One region of the Xenorhabdus doucetiae genome, then DNA from elsewhere that is predicted to be linked to it. Evidence: predicted binding sites of a transcription regulator. Region 1 holds the regulator's gene; each other region holds the start of a gene.

Region 1 (5,268 bases):
GCGAGATAATATTTTTTTCTTTCTCTTTATTTCTGACTTCCCTTAGATGCCTCTGATGACATAAGCGCAATACTTTTCTTTTTTCATTATCAGATAGTTGCATCCACATAAAGCGCTCTTCCCTACTACGATAACACCCTCGGCAAAAACCGCGGGAATTAGATTCACAAATTCCCCGACAAGGGTTTGGAATAGCAAAGAATTCCAATTGTTCAGCCATCTCATCCTCCTGCGCTTGGAACTATCAATTATTCCCATAATGAAACTATTTGTTGCTCAGTATAAACCTCAAATATAACATTTCAAAACAAAATAGTAACATTTAGAAACCAAATAAATAAACAGGACAATTTGAATTATTTTATCTATACACGTTATAGTTGAACTAAGCATATGCAGGTATGCGGACAACGTTTTGCAAAAAAGCTATGTTTCACAATAAGACTATAAAGATCAAGAGGTAATCATGCGTTTACTCCATACGATGATCCGTGTTGGCAACATGCAGCGCTCGATTGATTTCTACACTAAAATCATGGGCATGCGTTTACTTCGCACCAGTGAAAATCCAGAGTATAAGTATTCTCTCGCGTTTGTTGGTTATACCGATGAAAATCAAGGCTCAGTTATTGAGCTAACTTATAATTGGGGCGTTGAAAACTACGAAATAGGAACTGCGTTTGGGCATATCGCCTTGGGCGTTGATGATGTTGCGGCAACTTGCGAACGCATCAAACTTGCCGGAGGAAAAGTGGTTCGCGAAGCAGGACCCGTTAAAGGTGGAAAAACCGTCATTGCATTCGTTGAAGATCCCGATGGCTATAAGATTGAACTCATCGAAAATTCAAGTGCCAGCAGCGCATTAGGCAACTAATTCTATCAATAGCGGCCAAACTATCGTTAAAAAATTAGTTACACACCGACAAAAGGGCAAATCTTATTGCCCTTTATTATCCTCATTGGATAAGCATTACTTCTGCAAGACACACCAAATTTTGTCATAATAGCCACTATTCCAGAATCAAAAACAGAATCCTGAAGCTAAAAACTGAAAATCAGATGTCTAATCAAAACGATCAAAATATGTTAAGTGGGCGCTTTCGTGGCTACTATCCCGTTGTCATTGATGTCGAAACCGCTGGTTTTAATGCGCGGACAGACGCTTTACTTGAAATTGCTGCAATTACTTTAAAAATGGATGAAAATGGTTGGCTAACACCTGCCAATACACTGCATTTCCATATTGAGCCTTTTGAAGGAGCTAACCTTGATCCTGCCGCTCTTGCTTTCACCGGCATTGATCCAACAAATCCCCTACGGGGAGCAGTCAGTGAATACGCTGCCTTGCATGCAATTTTCAAAATGATCCGCAAGGGCATGAAAGAGACGAATTGTAACCGCGCAATTATGGTCGCCCATAATGCCAATTTTGATCACAGTTTTGTCATGGCTGCTGCTGAACGCGCAGGCTTGAAACGCAATCCATTCCATCCGTTCGCAACTTTTGATACCGCCGCACTCAGTGGTTTGGTTCTTGGCCAAACAATTCTTGCCAAGGCCTGCATCACAGCAGAAATTCCGTTTGACAGCAATCAAGCACATAGCGCTCTTTATGATACTGATCGAACTGCCCTGCTTTTCTGTGAACTTGTCAATCGCTGGAAACGGCTGGGTGGTTGGCCATTACCCTCAGCTAACACCGCTAACTGCGAAGCCTAAAACAAGCAAACCTCATATTGATTAATCTGTAAATAGTAACCCCATACCTATAAAAGTATGGGGTTATGAAAAAACATCTATCATTTCGATGAATGACTGACCTTATTCCTGATCACGATACTTGTCGGCAGTCTCTTTGATCAGCGTTTGTAGTTCACCACGCTGATACATCTCAACAAGGATGTCACAACCTCCCACTAACTCACCGTCAACCCAAAGCTGGGGAAAAGTCGGCCAATTTGCATACTTAGGCAACTGAGCACGGATATCTGGATTTTGCAGAATATCCACATAAGCAAAACGCTCACCACAAGCGGATAAAGCCTGAACTGCCTGTGCGGAGAAGCCACAACTTGGCAGTTTCGGTGAACCTTTCATATACAGCAGAATTGGATTTTCTCTGAGCTGACGTTCGATTTTTTCAATAACCGCATCAACTGTTGTATCTGTCACTGTATTCGTGTTTGTATTAAAATTCGTCATTGTTGCTTCCTCAAAACTGCAAACGCTATTTATCAGCATAAGATAAAGATTGATTCAGAATACCACTTTCTACTCTCATTTTTCTACCGTGAACTTTATATGCTGGGTGTATCTACTCCATGTTACAGTTCAGTTCTGCGCCAGTTCGCCGCCTGATAGCATCTTTTTCCCTGTTATTTGGCAGAAAAGTTGTTAAGATAATTAGCAAAAAATTAATACGATAATGAGACTAAATTTGCCCTGCCCATGATAAGCAATCCTAAGTCATGGTTTGCAGAGCCAAAAAACCCGATATTAAAAAGGAGCATGCAATGTCTTTTGAATTACCCGCATTACCTTATGCCAAAGATGCCTTGGAACCCCATATTTCTGCAGAAACTCTAGAATATCACCACGGCAAACATCACAACGCTTACGTCGTAAACCTGAATAATTTGACTAAAGATACTGAGTTTGCCGGAAAATCGTTGGAAGAGATCATCAAAACCTCTGAAGGCGGAATCTTCAATAACGCTGCACAAATTTGGAACCATACGTTCTACTGGCATAGCCTGTCACCAAATGGGGGTGGCGAACCCACCGGAAAAGTCGCAGACGCTATCAACAATGCTTTCGGTTCTTTTGCTGAGTTCAAACAGCAGTTCACTGACGCAGCCCTGAAAAACTTTGGTTCTGGTTGGACTTGGTTAGTCAAGAAAACTGACGGCACATTGGCTATCGTTAACACATCCAATGCAGCAACGCCATTGACTGGTGAAGACAAACCCGTACTGACCGTTGATGTTTGGGAGCACGCATACTACATCGATTACCGTAATGCACGCCCTCAATATTTGGAGCACTTCTGGGCGCTGGTCAACTGGAAATTTGTTGAAGAAAACTTGGCTTAATAAGGTTAATTATCTTACCAAGTTAAAATAACAAGGGCAGGTTTTCCTTCATTCGTGGCATCACAATTGTTGGAAAACCCGCCCTTAAAGCAAGTGATGTTACAAATTCTTCTTTTCTATCCTGATCAGATCAAGCAGAGACTTGCCAGAAAAACAATCATGATTAATGCACTACCGGCAGCCAATAATCCCAATTTCAGATCTGTGTCCATAGAACATCCTCAATGTGAAAATTAAGAGACCTCAACACGATAAATTTTTAAGTACAAGTTTTGAGCGGTTACTCACCGTATCATTTAAAAAACCATACCCAATATTTAGTCCATACTCTTTATAACATCGATTATTACTTTCACTTTTGAGCTAGATCAGACAAAATTCAAGGTTTATCGCTGACTTATTGCCAACTATCACTCTATATAAATATATTGGCAAACGATTAACAAATAGCTATACCCGATAGATTTCAAAATTGAAAGATGAAAGGTATACCAATTAGACCAAAAGGTCAGGAGTCCTTTTTATCATGGCAACGATTAAAGATGTGGCCAAACGCGCTGGTGTTTCGACCACAACCGTATCGCATGTTATCAATAAAACCCGTTTCGTCGCCGAAGATACAAAGGCTGCGGTTTGGGCTGCGATTAAGGAACTGAATTATTCTCCCAGTGCCGTTGCCCGCAGCTTGAAAGTTAACCACACCAAATCCATCGGATTACTGGCAACCTCAAGTGAAGCACCGTATTTTGCTGAGATCATAGAATCGGTTGAGAATAGCTGCTATAGCAAAGGTTATACACTGATCTTATGTAATTCCCATAATAACCTTGATAAACAGAAAGCGTACCTCGCGATGCTGGCGCAAAAACGTGTAGACGGTTTGCTGGTAATGTGTTCAGAATACCCTGAACAGCTTTTAGGTATGCTGGAAGACTACCGTAATATTCCTATGGTGGTCATGGATTGGGGAGAATCCAGAGGGGATTTTACCGATGCAATTATTGATAATGCTTTTCATGGCGGTTACTTAGCGGGTCGTTATCTCATTGAGCGCGGTCATCGTGATATTGCATCTATTCCTGGGCCATTAGCAAGAAATACCGGCGGAGGACGCCATCAAGGTTTTCTCAAGGCGCTGAAAGAAGCCAACATCACCATTCGGGATGAGTGGATGGTACAAGGTGATTTTGAACCTGAGTCCGGTTATCAAGCCATGTATAAGATCCTGAATCAGAAACATCGCCCAACCGCTGTTTTTTGCGGTGGGGACGTCATGGCAATGGGGGCAATCTGTGCAGCCGATGAGTTAGGACTACGTGTTCCACAAGACATTTCAATCATCGGTTATGACAATATTCGCAATGCCCGCTATTTCACACCAGCATTGACAACCATCCACCAACCCAAAGAACGTTTAGGGCAGATGGCTTTTGCAATGCTATTGGACAGAATCATCAATAAACGTGAGGATGTACAAACTATCGAAGTCCACCCACGCCTTGTCGAACGGCGCTCGGTTGCGGATGGACCTTTTATCGATTATCGCCGCTGACAGTTAATTTTCTTGCAGCCATTCAGCATTAAGTGTTTCGCTATCTCCCAGATAATCAAGTAACCAACTTAATGCGGGTGAATGGCTCTTTTGCGACCATGTCAGGCAGCATGGGCTGTCAGGCAAGGGTTGCTCGAGTTCGAGTGCCATCAGCTTGCCTTTACGGATCAGCGGTAATGCAAGGTGCTTGGGCACCATGCCGACACATAATCCATCCATCAGGCAACTTAACCCAACATTCCAATCAGGAACAATCAACCTTCGTTGATTATCCAAAGCCCATGTATCACGCTTAGGCAAGCTGCGTGAAGTATCTTCGAGACATAAACTGGGATAAGGCCGCATCTGATCATCATTCAATTTCCCCGATATCACTGCCAGTTCATGTTCAGGGCTGGCGACACATAACCACGGAATAAATCCCATATCCCTGAAACTATATCGCTCACCAACGGGGGAAGCCCGTGTTGCACCAATGGCAACGTCCACCCGTCCATCCACCAAAGCATCCCATACGCCATTGAAAACTTCAGGATAGATAAATAATTCAATATCGGGGAAATGACGATAAAAATCCAAAATTAACCGAAGCGTTCGCTCTGGTTTTACCACCTGATCAACCGC
Region 2 (5,268 bases), 950 kb from region 1:
CTGGGCGATATTAATATCGCGGAACCGAAGGCATTGATCGGCTTTGCCGGCCCGCGAGTCATTGAGCAGACCGTGCGTGAAAAATTGCCGGAAGGTTTCCAGCGCAGTGAATTTCTGCTGGGGAAAGGGGCGATTGACATGATCGTGCGCCGTCCAGACATGCGCGATAAAGTTGCCAGCCTGCTCGCCATGTTGACGCATCAACCGCAGCCGGGCGCAAAAACGGAGCCAGTGGAAGCAGTCGTTGTTGACTCTGCTGATGTTGAAGCTGATATAAACATCAATCCTAATAAAGAAGATGTCTGATATTTTGCAAATTCCTCAAGCCACGTCGCCACTGATGACGTGGCTTTCCTATCTGGGAAACCTGCATACCAAAGCCATTGATATGGGGCTTGAGCGTGTCGGAAAACTGGGTCGTCAATTAGACCTATTGAACCCAGCACCTAAAGTGATCACGGTGTCAGGCACCAATGGCAAGGGAACAACTTGCCATACTCTTGAATCTATTTTCCTGGCCGCAGGGCTGAAAGTGGGGGTGTACAGTTCCCCGCACCTGGTGCGTTATACCGAGCGGGTACGTATTCAGGGCAAGGAAGCCACGGAACAGGATTTCTGCCGTGTATTTGCCGCGATTGAAGCCCAGCGTGGCGATATCTCATTGACCTATTTTGAATATGGGACATTAGCCGCATTACAGCTTTTCAAAGAAGCGGATCTTGATGTCGTGATTTTGGAAGTGGGATTGGGTGGCCGCTTGGATGCCACCAATATCGTTGATGCTGATATTGGCGTTATCACCAGCATCGCGCTGGATCATACCGATTGGTTAGGTTCAGATCGTGAACACATTGGCCGTGAAAAAGCCGGTATTTTCCGCCGCGGGCATTTTGCGGTAGTGGGTGAACCGGATATGCCTTATTCAATTGCTGACACTGCGGATGAATTGGGCGCGAAGCTCTTTCGTCGTGGTGTGGATTGGCACTTCTCACAACATGAAAATCGCTGGAATTGGTCAGGTGGTAATCAGCAATTCAATGCATTGCCTTTACCCAACCTGCCGTTGGCAAATGCTGCGACGGCGATGGGGGTGATCCACTGCTTATTGCAACAGGATGATAAAGTCAGCCGCGCCATTGATGAACAGGCCATCCATACGGGATTGAGAAACGCCCAATTGCCGGGACGTTTCCAAATTATCAGGCAACATCCGCTGGTCATTTTGGATGTGGCTCATAATCCACATGCTGCGGGTTATCTGGTGCAAAAATTGGCCGAACTGCCTCGTTCAGCGGGCAGTAAAATTCGTGGTGTCGTTGGCATGTTGGCAGACAAAGACATTGCCGGTACGCTCGCCTGTCTTTCCCAACAAATTGATGAATGGTACTGCGCATCACTGCATGAACTGCGGGGAGCCGAAGCTGAAATATTGTCTGGGCATCTGGCCCACGCCAGAACCTTCCCGCAAGTCGAATCAGCCTGGCAGCAGGCAATGGAAGACGCATCGGTGCAGGATATCATTGTGGTCTGTGGTTCTTTCCACACGGTTGCCCATGTGATGGAGGCATTGGTTGTGGAGGAATCGGAGGAGGGCAAGGAAAGTGGCCAGTAAATTTCAAAATCGCTTGGTTGGAACCCTCGTGCTTGTCGCATTGGGCGTGATTGTGTTGCCGATGATTTTTGATGGCGATAAGAAATATAACGAAGAGCAATTTGCTGCGATTCCTTTGGTGCCAAAACCGGGTGATGAAGAAGATATTGACTCGATCCCGCCATTGGCACAAAACATGCCGTCCACACCGCCTGAAGGGGCTGTACAAGCCATGCAATCACAGGAGCAAGAGCCAGATTTAGAAACACTGTCCAGGTTACCGTCTTCAGAGCCAGTAATAGCCCCCCCTGTTACTGGTACACAAGATCCTAAAACAACGGTGAAACCTGAATCCCCGCCTCAGCCGAAACTAGAAACTAAACCGCAGGTGAAACCGGAATCGCGTATTGAAAGCCAGCCAGAGACTAAACCGAAGCCAGCAGAACAAGCGCCTCAGGCAACAGCCTATGTGGTGCAACTTGGCGCATTAAAAAATGCGGATAAAGTTGGCGAGATAGTGGCGAAGCTGCGCCTTTCCGGGCATCAGGTATACACTGTGCCTGCTTCTCCGGTACAGGGGCAATTGACCCGGATCTATGTCGGGCCGAATGCGTCAAGGCAGGCACTGGAATCCATTTTGGCCGAATTGAGGGAAATTACGGGATTACAAGGGCAGATCAAAAACTATAGGCCATAATCGGAGGGTCTTTAAATTATTTTCGGTAGAGTGATGAATCCACTACGCAAACGTTTTCGTTTTCTGTTAGAATGCGCCCGACCTGAATGTCGGGGGCCTGTTTTTGGATTAAGATATGGTCTGGATTGATTATACGATTATTGCCATTATTGGCTTCTCGGCACTGGTTAGCCTGATTCGTGGTTTTGTTCGCGAAGCGCTCTCCCTGATAACATGGGGCTGTGCTTTCTTTGTTGCCAGCCACTTCTATACTTATTTGGCGGCGTATTTTACTCGCCTTGAAGATGAACTGGTGCGGAATGGGATAGCGATTGCCATCTTATTTATTGCAACACTGATTGTTGGTGCGGTAGTAAACTATGTTATTGGTTCACTTGTCCAGCGAACAGGCCTGTCAGGTACAGATCGGGTTCTGGGGATCTGTTTTGGGGCCTTGCGCGGTGTCCTGATTGTGTCTGCTCTCCTGTTTGTTGCAGACTCTTTCACGCCCCTCCCCAAAAGTCAGGATTGGCAACAATCACAATTGATCCCACAGTTCAGTCAAATCATCAGGTGGTTTTTTGACTACCTGCAAAGTGCGTCGAGTTTCCTGCCGGAGAGATAACGCTCTCCGCTTGGCTGATGAGGAAAGGCTACATGTGCGGTATTGTCGGTATCGTCGGTTTTACACCGGTTAACCAGTCGATTTATGATGCATTAACGGTGCTTCAGCACCGTGGACAAGATGCAGCAGGTATTGCAACTATTGATGGTAACAATGGTTTTCGTTTACGTAAGGCTAATGGTTTGGTCAAGGATGTGTTTGAAACACGGCACATGCTACGTTTACAGGGAACCATCGGGATTGGGCATGTTCGTTATCCTACGGCGGGCAGTTCCAGTGCCTCTGAAGCACAACCTTTTTATGTGAATTCTCCTTTCGGTATCACATTGGCACATAACGGCAATCTGACAAACGCACATGAATTGAAAAAAATGCTGTTTGAAAATGCCCGCCGCCATGTCAATACCACCTCAGATTCTGAAATCCTACTGAATATTTTCGCCAATGAATTAGCCCAATTTCCCCATTTCCCCTTAGAGCCTGATGATATCTTCTCGGCAGTTGCAAACATGCACAAAAAAATTCGCGGTGCGTATGCCTGCGTTGCCATGATTATTGGGCATGGGATAGTGGCTTTTCGTGATCCACACGGTATCCGTCCTCTGGTGTTGGGAAAGAAAACGCGGGAAGATGGCCGCAATGAATATATGGTGGCGTCGGAAAGTGTGGCGCTGGATACCTTAGGTTTTGAATTCCTGCGTGATGTCGCTTCCGGTGAAGCGATTTATATCACTGAAAACGGGCAATTATTTACCCGCCAGTGTGCAGAAACCCCGTCATTGACCCCTTGTCTGTTCGAATTTGTTTATCTCGCCCGCCCGGATTCCTTTATTGACAAGGTATCGGTATATAACGCGCGGCTACGGATGGGGAAAAAATTGGGGGAAAAAATCGCCCGTGAATGGGAAGACCTGCATATTGATGTGGTGATCCCCGTACCGGAAACCTCCTGTGACATTGCACTGGAAATCGCCCATATTCTGGATAAACCCTATCGTCAGGGATTTGTCAAAAATCGTTATGTCGGGCGTACCTTTATCATGCCGGGTCAGCAGGAGCGCCGTAAATCCGTTCGCCGTAAACTGAATGCCAACCGCGCTGAATTCCGGGGCAAAAATGTTCTGCTGGTGGATGATTCTATTGTGCGTGGCACCACGTCGGAGCAAATTGTCGAGTTGGCGCGTGAAGCGGGCGCTAAGAAAGTCTACTTTGCTTCGGCGGCACCGGAAGTTCGCTTCCCGAATGTTTATGGTATTGACATGCCAAATGCCAATGAACTGATTGCTCACGGCCGGGAAGTGGATGAAATTCGCCAGCTTATTGGGGCTGATGCGCTGATATATCAAGATCTCCACGATCTGGTGCAAGCGGTACGGGAAGAAAACCCTGATATTGAAAAATTCGAATGCTCTGTCTTTGATGGTATCTATGTGACGAAAGACATTGACCAGATTTACCTCGACTATCTGGAAAATTTACGTAAGGACGATGCCATGAAAGTGCGCGGACAGAGCGAAATAGAGGATCTGGAAATATATAATGAAGGATAATATTGTTATTATCATGCAGTTATATATCTTATCAACTTCAAGTTGCCGCTCGTAAGACGAAAACAACTGATTATCTCCCCGCAACGCGGGGAGATAATCAATGTATCTTGAAGTACGACGATATAGCCAGAATCTCAGAGGAAAACATGAAAAAATTGATTGTCGGGCTGACCGGAGCAAGTGGTGCGATTTATGGTGTCAGGTTACTGCAAGTTTTGCAGTCAGTAGAGGGCATTGAAACGCATTTGGTCATTAGCCAATCGGCTCGGCAGACTCTGGCATTGGAGACGGATTATACTTTGCGAGAGGTACAGGCGCTGGCTGATGTTGTCCATGACAATCGTGATATTGCCGCCGCCATTTCCTCTGGATCTTTTAAAACATTGGGTATGGTCATTTTGCCCTGTTCCATAAAAACCCTGTCAGGTATTGTGCATAGCTACACGGATGGCTTAATGACCCGTGCCGCAGATGTGGTTTTAAAAGAGCATCGCAAGTTAGTGTTGGGGGTAAGAGAAACCCCCTTACACTTGGGGCATCTGAGATTAATGCTACAGGCAGCAGAAATTGGGGCGGTGATCATGCCGCCTGTTCCCGCATTCTATCATCGCCCTGAACATATTCAGGATATCATCGACCAGACGGTTAACCGTGTGCTTGATCAGTTCGATATTGACTTGCCAGAAGATCTGTTTAGCCGTTGGCAGGGAGCTAAACCCATTGGGGATAGTGACTAAGTGATAATGATGCTGTTGCGAATCAATCACAACAGTATCATTAGATCGGCGGAGACAAAAATTAGCCTGCATGGTCTTTTGCTTTTATG
Region 3 (5,268 bases), 1.5 Mb from region 1:
ATAAACATGATTTGCGTGGCGGGATCATCCCCACTCCAACGACTCATCAACCGCAGTGATTTACTGTACAACCAGGTGATGGCAATCCCCGACAATAAACCACCAATCGCAACCTTAAGGAACTCCACCGTTGCGCCAGTGACGGTAAACACCATCGTGCCCATCGCAATCGCCACAGCGAATTTCAGCGCAACCAGACCCGAAGCATCATTCATTAATGCTTCCCCTTCCAGTACGCCCATTATATTTTTAGGAATGCGCCCTTTGCCTGCAATCGATGACAATGCCACCGCATCTGTGGGTGATAATACCGCCGCCAAAGCAAAAGCAGCAATCAGTGGGATACTCGGCAATAACCAATAGATCAAATAGCCAATACCAACCACCGTCACCAATACCAATACTAAAGCTAAGATAACGATTTCACGCCCATGTTGGAAAAACTCTCTGGTCGGCGTTTTCCAACCATCAACAAACAATAAAGGAGGGATAAGTAAAACGAGGAAGAGTTCAGGATCGAAAGTCACGTGTAAACCAAAATGAGGCCAGGCCAACAACGCTCCCATTGCTATTTGCACTATCGGCAAGGGGACACGGAACGGAATCATTTTAGTAAGCACACCAGAAACTGACACAACCAATATCAAGATCAAGATAGTAAAGAATATTTCCATGTTACCCTTACAAATTGCCAAAAATCCGTCAGTGAAGAGATTGTGACTGTTTTTTACAGTTAATAACAGCGCTAATAACCATAAATATTACTGTTATTAAAGAAAATCAAAAAGCAATCACATTGCGAATCAATAAGTCCTGATTCATTTATCCATTTTATACTTATCGGCAAGGCTGTGTTGAAAAATTAACACATTTTAGGCTATCTCTGACAATAGCCTGAAAGGATACAGAGAGAAAAAATGCGCAAACGATTAGGGTTTGCGCATACGCTTTTAATTAGATAGCCCAATTCCCGGCATAAAATACAACCAATACAATGGTAAGAATAACTGTACCAATATTGAGTTTACGCCATTCACCGGAAAAAAGTCGCCCGGCAACCAGCGTACTGAAACCCAGCATAATGCCTGTCACGATGTTACACGTCAGCACAATAAATACCGCACACAGTAAGCCAGACATCGCATCCACAAAATCATCAAAATTCAGCTTTCGCACATTACTCAGCATCAGTAACCCGACGTACATCAAAGCTGGGGCCGTTGCATAGGCCGGCACCAAATACGACAGCGGAGACAAGAATAAAATCAGCAGGAACAAGATACCGACAACGGCAGCGGTTAAACCCGTTTTACCACCCGCCGCAGTGCCGGCGGCGGATTCAATATAAACCGCAGCGGGGGAAGAGCCGATGGCACCGGCAAAAATACTGCTGATAGAATCGGCTGTCAGTGCCTTGCCACCATTGATAATCTGGCCTCGCTGATCCAATAAATTCGCCTGCCCCGCGACGGCCCGAATGGTTCCCGTCGCATCAAATACGGCGGTCATGACCAGCGCCAGAACACTGGGTAAGACAATCGGCTGCAAAGCACCCATAATATCCATACTGAACATCAGGGACAGGCCATCTTCCCCCAATGTGGGAAATTTAAACAAGCCTTGATATTTAACGGCCGGATCAAAAATCAAGCCGATAATAGAAATCGCGATAATCATCAGCAAAATACCGCCTGGCACCTTTTTGCGTTCCAGACCGATAATCCCTGCCAGCCCCAATAGCGTCATCGCCACGGGAAATGAAGTCAACGAGCCAAAGGACACAGGCAAGCCGGCATGTGGATTTTTAACCACCAGACCAACGCCATTGGCGGCAATCAGCAATAAAAACAAGCCAATGCCAATCCCCGTGCCATGGGCAATGCCCATTGGCATATTACGCAAGATCCATGCCCGTATGCCCGTCACGGAAATGACCGTAAACAAGCAGCCCATCAGGAAAACCGCCCCCAGTGCCACCGGCACGCTGATCTGCTGCCCCAGCACCAGACTGAACGCAGTAAATGCCGTCAACGAGATCGCACAGCCAATCGCCATTGGCAAATTCACCCACAATCCCATCAATAACGAACCGATACCAGTCACCAGACAAACAGAAATAAACACGGCGGTATGAGGAAATCCCGCCTGCCCAAGCATCCCCGGCACCACAATTACGGAATAGACCATCGCCAAAAATGTCGTTAATCCTGCGAGTATTTCCTGACGTACCGTCGATCCGCGTTCAGTAATCTTAAAATACTTATCGAGTTTGCATTGCGTTGGTGCCTGCCTGCCAGACATGTTTTTCCCCTGCTTGTAGTTGAATATTTCGCATTGAAAATCTCTCGCCCTATTTCTTTGCCTCTGTACCCATTGGCTCAGCCACACGTTTGCGCAATCGTTTGGCTTTTCAGATAAAGAAAGTGCGAGAAAATGTAAAGCGGATGATTATCCGGTGAATCAGGGATAAGAATCAAGCGATAATCACATTTCACCTGTATGTTTACCGGGCAATTTGTTAACATTGATGAATATTTGCTCAATAATTACGAGGATAGGTATAATGAGTCTTAAACCGTTTTGGCACAACTTTCTGGTAATTTCAGTGATTGGGGGCAAAGCATGTCGAGTTATAGCAATACCGGGGATCAAACAATGCCTTATTTGATTCAAGATGCGGAATTCAATCGCAAATTACGTATTTCAGAGAAAAACCGAGAACATACGAAAACTTTTCTGGAAAATGGCGTGCAAGATTTCACTTTTTCGGGATTCATCGCCCCTTATGGATACCGTTTTGTGAAATCACTCAAGCAAAATCAATTTCGTATGATAACAACCGGTGATAATCCGGAAACGGTTTATGCCGTGATGATTACGTTCCGTAAAGACATTATCATTGATAAAGAAACCTGCACCCAAATCATGGTATGGCGTACTTTTTCTGCGGAACACCAAGACGCGATAAGCGGTTTTCCACGGCAATTTTTCAAATACCTATTAGAAAACTACAACATTATTGTCACTGATGAAGAACAAACAGGCGATGGTAAACGTTTTTGGCAGGTCATGATTGCATGGTCTATCGCAACGGGATATCACGTCTATGTCTCTGATGGAACAGAAATGAATCGTCCGTTAACCCAAGTCTCATCAATGGATGAACTCATTGAAAAATGGGAAACATTCTGCTGGGGATATGATCCCGAAGTTCACCGCCACCGCCTGATCGTTATCAGCAAGCATGTTCTGTTGTAGAAAGCATTGCAATTGTCTATATTTTGTGCGACCTTGCGATATTGTTGATATAACCCATATCAACGATATCCATTACCCAGGCAAATACGGATAAGGGGCGCAAAAGTGAATAGCAAAGTAGCAAGAAAAAGCAGGGCAAAAGAAAAAACACTCAGCTTAGGTTACATTTCCCTTCTTGATGTTCTTTCGCATCAACAAGAGCATATTGAGCATATTCACGTCACAGAAATTCCACCTCATGAAGCCGATCGTTTCTTGCTGGTTGAATTACCGGAAGAGATAGCCGGAGAGCTTAATGTCAGGGATCTGCGCATTGCCCTGCTAAGTGCTCTCAATGCAGCGACCTCCATAAAACGCAACGCTTCGCCCAAGATAATCAATCCAGAATGTTATGTGCATTCAGATAACTTGCGTGAAGAAACGCCAAAAGACTCCTGGAGAACATCCAAGCAAAAAGATCGGATTGAAGCACTGAAAAATTCAATCCTCGCGGAATCAAACTGGCTTCCGGCGTATGAACTCAGCCAAGGTGCGGGTTTTTCGTTGCTCAATCCCAGTGCGACGCCCAATCGCTGGAAACAAGCGAAAAAAATCTTCGCAGTTTCCGTCAAAGGAAAGGATTTATACCCGCAATATGCGCTGGATGAAGGCGGGCTGCCGCTCCCTATCCTCAAAGAGATTATTGAAATTTTTGAGGGAAAAAAAACATCCTGGGGCATGGCGATTTGGTTTAATACCCCTAACTCATGGTTAGGCAAAGAAAAACCGAAAGACGTTTTGCTGAGCCGCCCAGATGAGGTATTAAATGCGGCGCGGCAAGAAGCAGAAGGACCATTGCATGGTTAATTCACCCAATGGAAAATCGGTTAAAACGGGGATCTGGCAAGCCCAAAATACGATCGAACGCATTCATCATCAGGCATATAAAAGCACCGAGTTTAATCCGGGAAAAGGCAACGCCAGATTCAGCCCCTGCAAAAATGCGCAAGGTTACCCCATTCCCACTATCTATGGGGGTGAGAGCATTTCCGTGGCCGTGATGGAAACCATTTATCACGACGTGCCGACAGGCAGTAATCACCTGCCTTTCGATCTGAGTAAATTGGACAGGCTGGTCTATAGCCAACTGATCCCTAACATTGATCTCATTACGGTGGATATCAATGTGCGAATATTACGCAAATGGGGTTACGATCCAAAAGATGTCCTGCTTTCCGATGCCAAAAGCTATCCCGGCACACAAGCACTGGCGAGCCAGATCTATCAGGATAACCCCTCTGCCCAAGCGATTACGTGGGCCTCAAAACAACATGGTGATAAAGCGATAATGCTATTCGGTGATCGGCTGAAAAAAAACGAACTGACCGTCTCGATTGAATCACAATCGCTCTGGTCATCTAACCCGGTTATCAAAATCGTGGATTTGCTGGCAGATGAAATGGGCCTCATCACCTATAACACTCAAGATATGATCTAATTCCTCCGCCAGAACATAATGCGTAAGTCATGGTGAACAAATAGGATCTGCTATGAATACCTCTTTTACTTCTGCCATCTTTCCAAATGATTACCGCCACAACATCCGTCAAATGAAACACGCGATGCGCAAGCAAATTGGGGATGTTGAAGGTTTGTTCGCACAGGTTTGTCACAAAATAGAACAAGAACTCGCGGCCGCCAGAGAAGATGAACAGGAGACAGGCAGCGCCTGGCCTGAAATCCACTGGCGTGATGTGGCTGAAAACCGCATCTCCGCCGAACTTCGCCAGAAAATTAAACGACGGGGATGTGTCATCGTCAGGCAGAATTTCCCCCGTGATACGGCACTGGCATGGGATAAATCCCTGCTCGATTACCTTGAACTCAATAAGTTTGATGGCATTTATCAAGGTACGGGTGATAACTATTTCGGCAGCCTTGAAGCCTCCCGCCCGGAAATTTACCCTATTTACTGGTCTCAGGCCCAGATGCAGGCCCGGCAGAGCGAAGAAATTGCGCAGGTGCAATCTT
Region 4 (5,268 bases), 690 kb from region 1:
TAACAGTGTATACAATCCATTTCATTCCAATAACTTATCTGATATAACCGCCGAGAAATTAAGGGAAAAAGCACGTATATATCGTGGATTAATTCATATGGCCTTGAACAAAAGATGTTAAATAACTTAAAAGCAGAAAGGGCCTTGTAAAAGCCCTTTCTAATCTAATCAGTTTAATGAACGTATTTTATTCTACACTCTTATTATCATTTCTTATTGGCTCGACAGAGGAATGAATATACGGCTCTTCTGGGCGGATAATGCTTATCAGTTTGAAAAACAGACTCAAACCAATCCCCACCATCGTTGCCAGCGCCATTCCCTTTAATTCAGCCGCACCAAGCTGAATTTTCGCCCCGCTGACACCAATAATCAAAATCACAGCCGTCAGGATCAGATTTTGTGCCTTGCTGTAATCCACTTTCGAATCAATCAAAACCCGGATACCGGATGCACCAATCACGCCATATAACAACAGGGAAACACCGCCCATAACGGGAACCGGGATCATTTGGATCGCCGCTGCCAGTTTACCGACGCAGGAAAGCAAGATTGCCAGCACCGCAGCGCCGCCAATCACCCACGTACTATAAACACGGGTCAGCGCCATCACACCAATATTTTCGCCATATGTCGTGTTAGGTGTTGAACCAAAAAAGCCCGAAATTATCGTTGAAAAACCGTTGGCAAACATTGAGCGATGCAGACCCGGATTTTTCAGCAAATCTTTCTGCACAATATTTGCAGTGACCACCAAGTGCCCAACATGTTCCGCAATGACCACCAGCGCCGCAGGTAAAATCGTCATAATGGCAAACCATTCAAAACGCGGAGTATAGAACGTCGGCAGTGCAAACCACGGCGCTTCACGGACTGGCGTTAAATCAACAATCCCCATAAAGAATGACACCGCATAACCGGCCAAAACACCAATCAGAATCGGAATAATCGCCATAAAACCCCGGAACATGACCGAACCCAAGATCGTCACACCCAGTGTTACCATAGAGATGGTCAGGTTGGTCATATTAACCTCAGTCCCCGCCGCCGGGCGCAACCCCGCCATATCCGCAGCAACACCGGCCAATTCCAGCCCGATCACCGCAACAATGGCGCCCATCGCTGCCGGTGGAAATAGCACATTGATCCACCCCCTTCCCGCGACTTTGACAATCAGGGCAACCAGGCAAAACAACAAACCGCAGACAATAAATCCACCCAATGCCAATTCATATCCCAAAGGCAGTAACAACAAGACCGGTGAAATAAAAGCAAAGCTGGAGCCTAAATAAGCCGGGATTTTTCCTTTACAAATAACCAAATACAGCAATGTTCCAATGCCATTAAACAACAAAATTGTCGCGGGATTAACTTTAAACAGAATGGGAACCAAAACGGTTGCTCCAAACATGGCAAATAGGTGTTGCAAACTTAAAGGAATAGTCTGTGCCAAAGGCGGTTTTTCTTCTACCCCAATAGTCCGACGGGTCATGATTGATATCCTCTTATATCACCTTGCTAGAAACCAAAAAAAACCGACTTTTCAGTCGGCTGTCAATATTATTTAGTACCAAATATTTTATCACCTGCATCCCCTAAACCTGGGACGATATATCCATGCTCATTGAGATATTGATCAATTGAAGCGGTATACAGTTCAACATCAGGGTGAGCTTTCTCCAGTGCCGCGATCCCTTCCGGCGCAGCCACCAACACCAATACCTTAATAACAGGACATCCCGCTTTTTTCAGCAAATCAATGGTCGCAATCATGGAGCCACCGGTTGCCAGCATCGGATCGACAACCAATGCCATGCGCTCATTGATATCAGAAACTAATTTCTGGAAATAAGGCACAGGCTCAAGGGTCTCTTCATCACGATACACACCAACCACGCTGATTCGCGCACTGGGGATATTTTCCAGTACGCCATCCATCATGCCCAAACCCGCACGCAGGATAGGAACGACCGTAATTTTTTTCCCTTTAATCTGCTCTATCTCTACCGGACCACACCATCCCTCAATGGTCACTTTTTCAACGTCTAAATCAGCAGTTGCTTCATAGGTCAGAAGACTACCCACCTCTGAGGCCAGTTCACGAAAGCGTTTGGTGCTTATATCATGATCTCGCATCAGACCAAGTTTATGTTTAACTAGCGGGTGATTAACCTCAACGATCTTCATGGGTTTCTCCTAATATCGCCGGCAGATAAAAAAATCGCGGGATTATAACGCCTTTTCAACATCAAGCCACTACTCATCTATTCATTTTTATCAATCAAACATCGTTTTCTTTGATTCTGATCTAACAGGAAACTGATATAAAGCTATCGCAAACGTTTGCTTAGACTGTTAGAATTGTCGCCGTTCTGTTTTATTTATAAAAATGCAACCGCCTGGGAGCTACGCAGTGACCAACAAAACCTCTCTTAGCTATAAAGATGCCGGTGTCGATATTGATGCTGGTAATGCCTTAGTCAATCGTATTAAAGGTGTCGTAAAACAGACCCGTCGCCCCGAAGTGATGGGAGGATTAGGTGGTTTCGGTGCATTATGTGCCCTGCCACAAAAATATCGTGAACCCGTGTTGGTTTCCGGTACCGATGGCGTTGGGACTAAACTGCGTCTGGCCATGGACTTGAAACGCCATGACACGATCGGCATTGATTTGGTTGCCATGTGTGTCAATGATCTGGTTGTTCAGGGCGCCGAGCCGCTTTTCTTCCTTGATTACTACGCTACCGGCAAACTGGATGTCGATACCGCCGCCAGTGTTATCACGGGCATAGCAGAAGGCTGCAAACAAGCCGGTTGTGCATTGGTCGGGGGTGAAACCGCAGAAATGCCCGGCATGTATCACGGTGAAGATTATGATGTCGCCGGTTTTTGCGTTGGTGTCGTTGAAAAATCAGCCATTATTGACGGCAGTCAGGTTCAGGCCGGGGATGCCCTGATTGCACTTGCCTCCAGCGGGCCACACTCTAATGGCTATTCTCTGATCCGTAAAATCCTTGAGGTCAGTCAGGCAAATCCAGAAACGACCGAGCTTGAAGGAAAACCTCTCGCAGATCATCTGCTTGCCCCCACGCAAATTTACGTCAAATCCATCCTTGAACTGATTGAAAAAGTTGACGTTCATGCGATTGCACACCTGACCGGCGGTGGCTTCTGGGAAAATATTCCGCGTGTACTGCCAGAAAACAGGCAGGCCAGAATTGATGCCGGCAGTTGGCAATGGCCGGCCATTTTTACCTGGTTACAGCAAGCCGGTCATGTCAGCGAGCACGAAATGTACCGCACATTTAACTGTGGTGTGGGTATGATCATCGCCCTGCCCCAATCTCAGGCAGCACAGGCGATTTCATATCTGCAAGCCTCAGGCGAAAATGCGTGGCAAATCGGTATCATTACCGAACTCAATGCTGATGAGCAACCGGTTGTTATTATCAAGTAACTATTTTACCCGATTGCTTTTTACCCCACTGATGTCAAGTTGCAGCGTGACCGACAAAGCTGCAACTTGAAAAATGCAGAGCATATTAGTCAATGAATTTCTTCAGTGAAGACAAGTTATGAAAAAAATTGTCGTTTTAGTCTCCGGCAATGGCAGCAATCTGCAATCCATCATCGACGCCTGCCAACAAAACCGAATTAATGGGCATATTGCCGCCGTCTTTAGTAATAAAGCCGATGCCTATGGCCTGCAACGTGCTGAACGGGCCGATATCCCTGCCCACTTTATCAACCCGCAAGCCTATGCAGATCGTGCAAGCTATGATATCGCCCTACGCCAAGCCATTGATCAATATGCTCCCGATTTAGTGGTTTTAGCGGGTTATATGCGAATTTTATCGCCCGGATTTGTCCAACACTATCATGGGCGTCTGCTCAATATTCACCCTTCTCTGTTGCCTAAATATCCCGGCCTGCATACCCATCGAAAAGCGATTGAAAACGGTGATCAAGAACATGGCACCTCTGTCCATTTCGTGACGGAAGAATTAGACGGTGGCCCGGTTATTTTACAAGCTAAAGTGCCCATTTTTGCGGGAGATCAGGAAGAAGATGTGAGCAAGCGGGTACAAACGCAAGAACACAGTATTTATCCTTTGGTTATCGGCTGGTTTTTAGATCAGCGTCTGGTTATGGAAAGGAACAGCGCAATAATGGATGGCCAGATTCTACCCCCACAAGGTTACGCATCGGAATAACCTATAACAGCGTAATAGGCAGCTTCAACTTACAGCATGGTGTTAACGAATTTGTGTTAACGGATTTGCGTTAGCGGATTTTGTTAAAGTATTTTTAAGTGCTATATTTCGGTGAGACTTTGCTGTAAGTGCCTATTTCGGAAAAAATCCTGAGGTATCCCATGTCCAGTGGTTCAGAAAATCCATCCGTCAATTTACGCCCCCTTGAACGGGAAGATCTGCCTTTTGTTCACCAAATCGATAATAACGCCAGTGTTATGCGCTACTGGTTTGAAGAGCCTTATGAAGCCTTTGTTGAATTATGCGACCTCTATGACAAGCATATCCATGACCAAAGTGAGCGCCGTTTTATCATCGAAAGCCTGAACTCCAAAGTGGGTTTGGTGGAATTAGTTGAAATTGATTATGTCCACCGTCGGGCAGAATTCCAGATTATCATCGCCCCAGCCTATCAAGGGCAAGGTTATGCCACCGTGGCGGCCAAACTTGCCATGGAATACGCTTTTGCTGTGTTGAATCTTTACAAGCTGTACCTGATTGTGGATAAAGAAAATTCGAAAGCCATTCATATATACAGTAAATTGGGATTCCACACTGAAGGTGAATTAATCGATGAATTTTTTGTCAACGGCTCTTATCATACCGCTATCAGAATGTGTACTTTCCAACATCACTATTTTGCTAATAAATTTTGCCAATAAATTTCACCAATAAAGCACGTGAAGCCTAAACCCGCACAACTCATTAAATGCCAACCATTAAACCCAGTGGAAAACTCAGGAGTAGTAAGGAGTAGTCATGTCCCACGATCGTCTTTATACCGATAAAGAACTTAGCTGGCTCTCTTTCAACGAGCGTGTACTTCAGGAAGCCGCTGACAAAAGTAACCCGCTGATTGAAAGAATGCGGTTTTTAGGGATCTACTCCAATAATTTGGACGAGTTTTATAAAGTTCGCTTTGCCGATGTCAAGCGACGCATTCTTATCAGTGAAGAGCAAGGTTCAGCCACGGCTGCCCGCCAATTATTGCGAAAGATTCAAGCCAAGGTAGCCA

What was found. The regulator PurR, encoded in region 1, represses purine synthesis genes. The targets are predictions, from matches to a motif close to CANGCAAACGTTTGCNTG.
Region 2: cvpA (colicin V production protein) is a predicted target of PurR. The motif match lies at 2,332-2,349, and genes of this name have one in related genera.
Region 3: XDD1_RS14850 (NCS2 family permease) is a predicted target of PurR. The motif match lies at 2,380-2,397, and genes of this name have one in related genera.
Region 4: purM (phosphoribosylformylglycinamidine cyclo-ligase) is a predicted target of PurR. The motif match lies at 2,333-2,350, and genes of this name have one in related genera.

What each region holds. Positions count from the first base shown of each region.
Region 1 covers NZ_FO704550.1:1,875,882-1,881,149, reverse strand. The annotation lists gene XDD1_RS08615 (DUF1289 domain-containing protein) at 1-220, opposite strand, end outside; gene gloA (lactoylglutathione lyase) at 467-874, shown strand; gene rnt (ribonuclease T) at 1,060-1,719, shown strand; gene XDD1_RS08600 (Grx4 family monothiol glutaredoxin) at 1,822-2,202, opposite strand; gene sodB (superoxide dismutase [Fe]) at 2,514-3,092, shown strand; gene purR (HTH-type transcriptional repressor PurR) at 3,619-4,644, shown strand; gene punR (DNA-binding transcriptional activator PunR) at 4,648-5,268, opposite strand, start outside.
Region 2 covers NZ_FO704550.1:2,822,546-2,827,813, forward strand. The annotation lists gene accD (acetyl-CoA carboxylase, carboxyltransferase subunit beta) at 1-306, shown strand, start outside; gene folC (bifunctional tetrahydrofolate synthase/dihydrofolate synthase) at 299-1,612, shown strand; gene dedD (cell division protein DedD) at 1,602-2,288, shown strand; gene cvpA (colicin V production protein) at 2,404-2,892, shown strand; gene purF (amidophosphoribosyltransferase) at 2,925-4,442, shown strand; gene XDD1_RS12275 (UbiX family flavin prenyltransferase) at 4,589-5,179, shown strand; gene XDD1_RS12280 (TIGR01777 family oxidoreductase) at 5,241-5,268, opposite strand, start outside.
Region 3 covers NZ_FO704550.1:3,412,266-3,417,533, forward strand. The annotation lists gene XDD1_RS14845 (Na+/H+ antiporter) at 1-674, opposite strand, end outside; gene XDD1_RS14850 (NCS2 family permease) at 955-2,301, opposite strand; gene XDD1_RS14855 (hypothetical protein) at 2,656-3,258, shown strand; gene XDD1_RS14860 (hypothetical protein) at 3,364-4,104, shown strand; gene XDD1_RS14865 (RES family NAD+ phosphorylase) at 4,097-4,735, shown strand; gene XDD1_RS14870 (DUF1479 domain-containing protein) at 4,788-5,268, shown strand, end outside.
Region 4 covers NZ_FO704550.1:2,564,010-2,569,277, forward strand. The annotation lists gene XDD1_RS11185 (hypothetical protein) at 1-121, shown strand, start outside; gene uraA (uracil permease) at 188-1,492, opposite strand; gene upp (uracil phosphoribosyltransferase) at 1,561-2,187, opposite strand; gene purM (phosphoribosylformylglycinamidine cyclo-ligase) at 2,414-3,457, shown strand; gene purN (phosphoribosylglycinamide formyltransferase) at 3,576-4,214, shown strand; gene speG (spermidine N1-acetyltransferase) at 4,376-4,915, shown strand; gene ppk1 (polyphosphate kinase 1) at 5,013-5,268, shown strand, end outside.